DNA from 3 places in the Bacillus sp. CZDM1 genome. Region 1 is predicted to be linked to each of the others. Evidence: riboswitches for the same ligand, from Rfam matches in the RefSeq annotation. Region 1 holds a riboswitch; each other region holds the start of a gene.
What was found. Region 1 has a riboswitch for cyclic di-AMP ahead of ACY3XC_RS11350 (APC family permease). Riboswitches for the same ligand answer to the same signal wherever they lie in the genome.
Positions count from the first base shown of each region.

Region 2: another riboswitch for cyclic di-AMP. It lies ahead of ACY3XC_RS00270 (sporulation protein); the one in region 1 lies ahead of ACY3XC_RS11350 (APC family permease).
Region 3: another riboswitch for cyclic di-AMP. It lies ahead of ACY3XC_RS12450 (amino acid permease); the one in region 1 lies ahead of ACY3XC_RS11350 (APC family permease).

Region 1 covers NZ_JBUESO010000004.1:231,101-234,385, reverse strand. Annotated here, with positions in the region: gene ACY3XC_RS11360 (YheC/YheD family protein) at 1-1,318, opposite strand, end outside; gene ACY3XC_RS11355 (hypothetical protein) at 1,452-1,580, opposite strand; cyclic di-AMP (ydaO/yuaA leader) riboswitch at 1,662-1,802, shown strand; gene ACY3XC_RS11350 (APC family permease) at 1,940-3,285, shown strand, end outside.
Region 2 covers NZ_JBUESO010000001.1:48,627-51,911, forward strand. Annotated here, with positions in the region: gene ACY3XC_RS00260 (aminotransferase class V-fold PLP-dependent enzyme) at 1-199, opposite strand, end outside; gene ACY3XC_RS00265 (hypothetical protein) at 309-653, opposite strand; gene ACY3XC_RS00270 (sporulation protein) at 799-1,194, opposite strand; cyclic di-AMP (ydaO/yuaA leader) riboswitch at 1,300-1,440, opposite strand; gene ACY3XC_RS00275 (polysaccharide deacetylase family protein) at 1,602-2,327, opposite strand; gene ACY3XC_RS00280 (Cof-type HAD-IIB family hydrolase) at 2,448-3,236, shown strand.
Region 3 covers NZ_JBUESO010000004.1:457,595-460,879, forward strand. Annotated here, with positions in the region: gene ACY3XC_RS12445 (hypothetical protein) at 82-348, opposite strand; gene ACY3XC_RS12450 (amino acid permease) at 580-2,067, opposite strand; cyclic di-AMP (ydaO/yuaA leader) riboswitch at 2,244-2,384, opposite strand; gene ACY3XC_RS12455 (hypothetical protein) at 2,514-2,672, opposite strand; gene ACY3XC_RS12460 (aldolase catalytic domain-containing protein) at 3,033-3,285, opposite strand, start outside.

The sequences.
Region 1 (3,285 bases):
AAAAACCTGCTAGCTTTTTCGCATAGAGCATATTGGTTTTTAAGATTTCATAGTATAGGTTCGGATAACCTGCGACTAGTGCTATTTCGTGTGAGGGATTGAAGTAATCGATTTCTGAAATCCAGATATCGCCTAATTCTCCAATTATTATATCTACAGCTGCATTCGCAAAATGCACCCCCATGCTCTCAATTTCTTTGACTGTGTCAATAGCAATATGGGTTAATTCCTGATAGGTCAGGGATGCATACAAATCACTTTGCTGCAAGAAATCTGATACCATCTCTTTTTGAAATTTAACCAAAGGCATTAGTTTACCTTCATTCTCTCCAGATTGATCTCCTCGGGTAAACAAGCCCATAGCCTTCCACTGACCTGTTTGATCTTTAACAGTAATGATTCGAATTGACATCGTTCGATAACCTGTTACATCAATCGATTCCTGAATCAAATATTCTCCATCTTTAAAATATTGTTTAAAAATGGAATAGGCTTGATCCCGACTATTAAATTTGAAACTCTTAGTTTCCAAGGTTCTCAGATTAGATATAACGAGTGAGTTCGAGTTTTTTAAGTATACTCTTATGACTGAACGATTTGCGTTATTAAGTGGTTTAACTGTTAAATTAGGGAATTTCTTTAAAAAGTAGTACAGATCTTGAGGAGAACCATAAAGAATCGTATCGGGCAGGTAACATTTTACACCAATTGAATTTGCTAATTTCTTGTGAATACTCAATCTAGATAGAAAGAAATCATTAAAAATGACATCGCCAATGACTGATTTGAAATGCTGTATCCACGCAGAGCTTACAGAAGATGTCATCACAAAAATAGCTGAAGGATATGGGTAGGTACCTTCTTCCCATTGTTTTGTTCGTGGATTATAAAGATATCCTTTGGCTGTATGATTGATTTTATCAACATGGTCAAGAGAAAAGACAAGTATTGCACCTTTAATCTCATGATAAAGGAAAACATAATCTCGTAGTTGTTCAAGGTATTTCTTGATGGAGCTTTGATAATAACCAGCAAGTAAACCTATAAAGGGTCCTATTTGTATTTCGTTTCCATGCTGCTTAATTTCAAGACTGCAATGCTGAGGTATGTTCAGCATGTCCAAAATATCTTCAGATAGGCTTGCCCCATTCAAGGGTAGCTCATCAGAAATTTCTACAATAGATTGATAGGTTTTTGCTCCAAATCTGATCTTTCTAGCTGTAATTTGAGTAATTCCCATTGATTCTGCTAATTTGGGATGAAGAGTCAATATCCCACTGTTAGTGGTGTTTCTCGATAGCAGAATAACATTATCCATTTATATTCCTCCCAACCATAAATCCTGGATACGTTATTATATGTACTAATCATCGAGTTTGTCTTTAAAATGTGAGCGATTCTAACAATTTGGACAAGTGTACCATTGTTATACGGAAATATGGAATGGTGGATTAATTATCTTTTTCATCATTCTTTGTATTATTATTTTGTTCATCCGGAGGACCGTATATTTCATTGATTTCTTTTGCAAGTTCATCTAAAAATTCATCAGTCAATAACGGCTTTTTCTCTTTAGACATAAATTTCTCCAATCATATTTTTCTTTTAAAAATTTTAATTTACATTTGATAAACACAGGAGTATGATAATCACAGTTTCATATTTCTAAATCGCTGAGACCAATTGGTGCGGGGGAACCATTCATATGGATAGTATATCCAAGGGGTGAATCCTTTAATAGGTAGGGCTACTCAATGGCCCGAATCCGACAGCTAACCTCGTAAGCGTTAATGAGAAGGAAGGTGGAGCTTGTTGACAGAGCATATATGTCTACAGGTCTATTTACTTTGACTTGTGGGCATTTTTTTGTGCATTTTTGACAATTTAATAAGGTAATAGAAAGTTATTCACAATTTATGGTTTCTCGGGAGTGGAAAAAGTGGTTTCTTCAGTCAAAAGATTTTTAATTGGCAGACCTTTAAAGTCAACAGAATTAGGGGAACAAAAGCTCAATAAAACAAAAGCGTTGGCAATTCTTTCCTCTGACGCTTTATCATCGGTTGCGTATGGACCGGAACAAATCCTGATTGTGTTGGTGACTATTAGTGCGGCTGCCTTTTGGTATTCCATTCCAATCGCAATCGGGGTTTTAATCTTATTATTGGCGTTAATTTTATCCTATCGACAAATTATTTTTGCCTACCCTCATGGCGGAGGAGCCTATGTAGTATCAAAGGAAAATTTGGGTGTGAATTATGGGCTGATATCGGGAGGTTCTCTACTTGTTGACTATATTTTAACGGTAGCAGTTAGTGTTTCAGCTGGAACGGATGCCATAACATCAGCCTTTCCAGCACTACACGACCATAATGTGGGTATAGCGATTGTCTTTGTGTTATTTATTACAACATTAAACTTAAGAGGTGTAACAGAGTCTGCTTCTATTTTAGCATATCCTGTATATTTATTCGTCCTCGCTTTATTCATTTTGATTGGTGTAGGTATGTACAATATCGTAACAGGTCAGGTTCCAGCGGAATTGCATACACCTGTTGGTACACCTATTGCTGGGATTTCTTTATTTCTGCTTTTAAGGGCTTTCGCTTCAGGAAGTTCAGCACTTACAGGAGTTGAGGCGATTTCGAATGCAATTCCGAACTTTAAAGATCCAGCCCCAAATAACGCTGCAAAAACATTAGCAGCAATGGGCGGATTACTTGCTGTATTATTTTCTGGAATTGTATTTTTAGCTTATTATTATGGAATTAGGCCAAATGAAACGGTTACAGTAGTCTCACAAATTGCAGAGCAAACATTTGGGCGGAATTTTATGTATTTCTTTATTCAAGGGACTACGGCTTTGATTTTAATACTTGCCGCCAACACAGGGTATACAGCTTTTCCTTTGCTGGCAGTAAATTTAGCAAACGATAAGTTTATCCCAAGAATGTTCAAAATAAGAGGAGACCGGTTAGGATATTCAAATGGAATTTTAGTCCTAGGTTTAGCTTCCATCCTCCTAATTATATTTTTTAAAGGTCAAACTGAGCACTTAATACCACTATATGCGGTTGGAGTATTCATTCCTTTTACGTTGTCACAGACGGGAATGATGTTAAAATGGCTTCGTGAAAAGCCTCAAGGCTGGAAGGCTAAGCTATTTATTAATACCTTAGGTGCAGTGATTTGCTTTATTGTTACCATTATGTTCTTTTTAACTAAGTTCGCCCAGGTTTGGCCGGTATTGGTATTTTTGCCTGTCATTGTTATCGTTTTTTACCGAAT
Region 2 (3,285 bases), on a different contig from region 1:
ATACCTCTGAAACCTTTTGTTCAATTGGTCGAAATAATCTTCCGCTTGCCGTCCAATCAGCATATATTATAGGTTTTCTTCCGTACGGCGAGTCAAATTCCTGATGATTGCCGATAACCTGAGACCGAAATTTTTGAAAATATTCCTCAAGATTGTCCGGCAGTGTATACCACTTACTTCCGATCCTTGCAGTAATCATGCTTCAACACCTCTCTGTGAGAATCTGTGTTAATTACTATATGCAAAGCTTTTTCACTTGCCGACAAAAAAAGCCTGATCCATTTGGACCAGACTGTTATCCTTTATAATTAAATAGGATTCTTTGCAGATTCCTTACGATTCACTTCATCAATTTTTTGAACAAACATGTGAAAAACTCGCTGCTTCTCTTCTAGGTCTTTTATATACTCTTTTAATTGGTTATAACTTTCCTCAAACGGTTTATGATACCTCTGTCGTATACTTTCAATAATTTCTTCGTTCACCGTTGATTGAATGACTTGCTTGGTAATCCCGTATTTGTAAGAATATACCTTTAACTCTTGTGCCACTTCTTCATATTCTTTATCAATTTCGATAAGGACTGATGAAATATCATCCTTCCACTCTTCTAGTGATTTCTGTAAATAGGATTTAACCATTGTGTCTTCCATCATTGCACCCGCCTAATAAAGTCTAATGTTACCTTCATTATAACGGTGATTGTTTACAGCCTAATTTCTAGTAGTTTACAATGCTATATCAATAAATAGGATAATGTTCCGATTTACATTAAATAACTAGTTTAATAGATACATACTAAGAAACGGCATCTATCATAATTGGGACATTTTGCGTAATATTGTTTGCATTTCCTAAATCAATATTAATGATTAAAGAATAGTTAAAAGTTTCTTGATTTTTTTTAATATCGTCAGGAACATTGATTAAGAACGAAATTTTTCCAGTCTGGTTTGGACTACACTCAAAAGAACAGAAAACGGAATGACTATTTACTATTTCTTCTACAAATGCCTGGGAATCAATCCCTACTAGATCGATATCATATCTTTTTATTTTATTTTTTAACAGGCCGCCTGTTATCTCAATGGTACCGTTAATAACACTTCCGGCTTCGTATACCTTCTTATCCAAATGGACCATTGTTTTTGGCAAACCTATCTTTAGCTTTGTTAAATAATCTTTTAATGTCATTTTCTTCACCTGTTCCCTAAAATAGGCATAATAAAAGACCAACAGTAAATCAAGCTGCTTAAAGTGTTAATCAAAACAAAAAAGCCCCTGTACTTGGCGGTCCATGACCTCCTTCGCTTTAGCCGACGAAGTTAGCTGACGGGTAGGATGGCGAAAGAAATTCTCATCCCTTCTACAATAGTAGAATTAGCCCCAATAAATTGGTTCCTCCGTACCCATTTTGATGGGTTTTGGCCGAAATATTTAATTTAATATTGATTATGACGATAATTTTATCCTCAACCTGATTACTTGTAAAGAGTGATATTCGCCTAAATTAACTGCCTAATCTCCAATTTTAAATAAAAACAATGATTTCTCTAGTGTTTGCTCATGTTTCATCGATATTTGACAACTTTGTCCCTTTTTTATTTTGTAATTAATTTTGCGAATTCTTTTAAATTGGTTGAATACTTAACATACAGTCGCGGCAGGTAAAAATCCTCGTTTTTGATATCCTTTTTCGAATAAATTTCTGGTGTTGTCGTCAATCCAAATGAATAAAACTTTTTCGTTTCTGAAGCTGTACGTTCATTATAACTTCCATATGGATAGGCTAGGGCAATGACAGGTTTCCCTGTTATCTTTTCTATTTTCTCCTTCGATCCTTTTAATTCATAGTGGAGATTTTCTGACTTTGTCAAATCTGGATGTGTAGCTGTATGCGACTGAACAGAAATAACACCAGAGTCCGACATCATTCTTAATTCTGAAATATTTAACCGATTTACATTACCGACAAAATCCGATATTACAAAAAAAGTTGCTTTTGGCTTAAAAGTTTCATCCTTTAACCTCTGGAGAATCTCAAAAGCGTTACGATTATTTTTATACCCATCATCAAAGGTTAGAAAAATAGGTTTCTTTATTTTACCAAGTTGATTCCACTGTTCGAATGTTACTAACGTATATCCCTGATTTTTCAAATAGATCATTTGCTTTTCGAAATTCTCGGGAGTTACAAATAACTCTTTGGACCCTAGACCGGAATAATTATCAATGGAATGATAAACTAAGATAGGTACCTTTTGCTGTGAAAAAACTTGGTCAGGCAAGCAAATGAGAAGAAGAAGAAGAACTACTAGTTTTAACATGCAGTAAAGCCTCCCTTTTTTTCCAAGCCAGTTTTACCTAGTATTCCTCAGTCCGTATGTTTTATCTCTTAAATAAACATGATAAACTGAAAGAATATACCTAATTTAAGGAGAGGTTTAATGTCTGATTATAAGGTTTTATTTTTAGATATTGATGGAACCATCATTAAGCCGGATGATACCATCGAGGATACTGCGATCAATGCAATTCGTCAGGTTCAAGAAAAAGGAATTGAGGTTTTTTTAGCCACTGGCAGACCTTTACATGAAATCAGGGAACTTGCGAAAGAGTTAAATGTCCATTCCCTCATTGGGTATAACGGTGCATTTGCCATTTATCAAGGTAAAGACCTATTTCAAGAGCCAATGAACAAGGAAAGTGTCAAACAATTTATTGATATTGCGAAAAAAAATCAACATGAACTTGTTTTGTATACGAAAGACCAAAATATATTTTCTGATATAGAAGCAGATGGTGTAAAAGAATTTATAGAAAAGTTTCACTTACATAAAAATGACTCCTATTCACCATCAAACGATTATGAAGTTCTCGGAATGACCTTGATCAATTTAAAAACAAAGGATACTGCATTATATAAACATGAAGATCAAATCCACTTATCACAAGTAAATCTTGAAGGTATGCTTCATTGTTATGACGTGATTAGAGATCAAGTCAATAAAGGCATTGGTGTTCAATATGTCCTGAAGCACCTTGGATTTAAGAAGGAAAATGCTATTGCATTCGGTGATGGAATGAATGACAAAGAAATGCTTCTGAGTGTTGGTGAAGGATTTGCAATGGGAAATGGCCATCCGGACCTCTTTCAATATGCTAAACATAGAACCACTTCCGTAACAGAATCAGGTATCTATAATGGATTAAAAGCATTAGGGATTATCGAGTAAGCGAAAGCTGTGCATATGCACAGCTTTTTTTGCATGAATTTGTTGGTAT
Region 3 (3,285 bases), 230 kb from region 1:
ATGGTTTAATGCATAAAATTACTTTGACAATATCATTATAAAAAAATGAAAAAAGCGACCCCGAAAAAAGAGTCACCTTCCCTAATTATTAATATTTTTCAAGTAACGATTTAAAACTTTCCTATACCGCCATATATCTTTACTATCAACCGGAAGCTCATGTATGTCCCAAAACGTTTGATATTTCCGATGTGCAGTCAGTGTGCCATCTGGATATTGCATAAATGTAAGGGTACCGCTGTTTACTTCATCTTGTACGGCAATGTAGTACTTCGAACCATCCCAACTTGCCAGCTCACCAAACCTCTCGCAAAACTGCTCCACATCCGCTTTACTTCGAATTATCATTATTTTCACTCCTTGCTTTAATAGTCTGATTTGATAGAATTATAACATACAACTCTTGGAAATTAGTATAAGTAAGATATAAGAACTAGAAATCTCGAATTTCACTACCCAAAAATAGAAAGATACTTTTTTGTAATTATTAATGAATGTGTTCCTAATGAAACAGGCTCTTGGGACCATTCCCAAGAGCCTGAATATTCTCTCCATCTTCAACAATAACCACGTTATCGTCTAATGATATTTTTTATCAAAGTCAAACTCAACTTCCTCAAGTTTAACCACTTTCGTTTTCTTAATCAATTTATATCCAAAATATAAACTAAGGAAGAACGGAATACCTAAGTAAGCTGCTACAACTCCGCCCCAATCAATCTGGTCGGCAAGAAAGGCTTGGAAATTTTGAGCTACTATTACGATAATTCCACAAGCAATCGCGAAAATTGGTCCAATCGGAAACCATTTTGCCTTATATGGTAACTTGTCTAGAGAATGCCCTTGAGCGATAAGAGCTTTTCGGAATCGATAATGACTGATGGAAATACCTAGCCAGAAAATAAATCCTGTTATACTGATTGCATTCATTAACCATATATAGACCATACCATCACCGAAGAAGGAAGCCAAAAAGGCAAGCGCACCTATAGCACAGGTTAGAATAATACCTGCAACGGGAACTCCACGGTTGTTAAGTTGTCCAAAAATCCTAGGTGCTTGTCCCGACTTCGCCATCGAATACAACATGCGTGTTGAAGCATATAAACTAGAATTACCCGCTGATAATACCGCAGTTAAAATAACCGCATTCATAATTGAAGCTGCAAAGGCAATCCCAGCCTTTTCAAAAATAAGGGTAAATGGACTTACCATCACATTATCATTTTGTAAATTCGGATTGGTATATGGAATAAGAAGCCCAATAACAGCAATCGCCAAAATATAAAAAATCAGGATTCTCCAGAAAACACTTTTAATTGCCTTTGGTACATTTTTGGCTGGATCCTCACTTTCTCCTGCCGTAACGCCCACAATTTCCGTACCTTGGAAAGAAAAACCTGCTGCAATAAATATAACAAAAACACTTAAAATACCACCTGAAAAAGGAGCATTATCCACTGTAAAGTTTTTAAACCCTACTGCTTCTCCTCCCATAATGCCGAAAATCATCAGAACACCAACAATAATAAATAGTACAATCGCTGATACTTTAATTAAGGATAGCCAATATTCCCCTTCCCCATATCCCTTAACAGATAAATAGTTTAATAGAAATATAAGTACTAAAAATGATGCACTCCATACCCAGGAAGGACTATCCGGAAACCAAAATTTCATGATCATGGTTGAGGCGGCTAATTCAGCAGCAATGGTCATCGCCCAGCTAAACCAGTAGGTCCATCCAATCGCAAAACCAAATGCTGGGTCTACAAATTTTGTCCCATATGTACTAAATGAACCACTAACTGGCATAAATGCAGCCATTTCCCCTAAACTCGTCATGATAAAAAAGACCATTGCGCCAACTATGGTATATGCAAGTAAAGCTCCTCCAGGGCCGGCTGTGCTGATTGCTGTCCCGCTGCTAAGGAACAGTCCAGTACCAATTGCCCCTCCGATTGAAATCATTGTTAAATGCCTAGATTTTAACTCGCGTTTTAATGTCTGTTCATTTTGTCGATCTACAGATTGCTGGAATATTTCTACTTCACGTTCTGGTAACATTTGCTTCAGTCCTTTCATTTTTTATAGAAAGCGGTTTCAAACATATGTAGGCTATTACCTTTTGAAAATAAATAATCCCCCTAGGAGTAGAAAATCTATTTAAGAAATAAAAAAAGTGTCTACAAGTCATGAGAAATAGACTTGTAGACACTAAATAATCGTGTCACAAGTTCCATCTTCCTTCTCATAAACGCTTACGAGGTTAGCTGTCGGATTCGGGCCTACTGAGTAGCCCTACCTTAAAAAGGATTCACCCCTTGGATTGATTAAATCCATATGGTTCCCCCGTGCCTAAATGGTTTCAGCGATTTAGAAATTTGAAACTATTTTCAATATTATAATAGTTGTTATCTTAAGAAAAGTAAAATACTTTTTTTCAAAAATATAAAATAATCTAAACTCCCCTATATACACTGTCAATACTTCTGAAAATTGGAAAAATCGGATTAATAATGTGATTCAACTATATCAAAATCATTATAGTAAATCACTTCACTGAGATATTTACACCCTTTTATACTCTTGTAAGTGGCTCTTGCTTCCTCTTGATTATCGAACTCAAACATTTGAATATTCTTTTCTAAATGCACCGTAATGACCCACATAATTATTCCTCACTTCATTTTTTTATTTTTAAAACTGAACCTTCTGAAAATTACTGATAAATAGAATCAGTTTTTTCTTTTACTGATTTTCACCATTGACAACATAATATTGTTTTATATCTTGTTCTTTTATAATGCAATAAGTGTGCCAAGATGATTTCCATTAGAAATATAGATTTTATAATTCTTTTAAATGGAATTACCGCAAAATTTCTTTGCCTATGCCAAAATATTTTGCATAGCAATGTTTAAAAAGGTGTTCACGCAAAGATTTTTTGCTACCTTACAATTGCATGTTATACGGTCTTTAGGTAAGACAAAAAAAGCACCTCTCAAGAGAGGTACTTTTTTCAATCTTACCTATTTCATTGCTGTTGCAATGGAGGCTTCGGGGGATGTTACCTTATCATAAAAATCGACGAATTTATCACGATTGTCGCTATCGCGGTAAGCCATGGCGACACGGGGATGTTCATTAAGAACACCAGAAATCATATACGGAATAATATAACCCCACTCCCACTTTTGACGCATGTCTAACATGTGCTTTTCAATCACTTCAAGTACTGGCTTAAGTTCATAGCTTGGTTTTTGAATGTAGCTAACAAGTAGT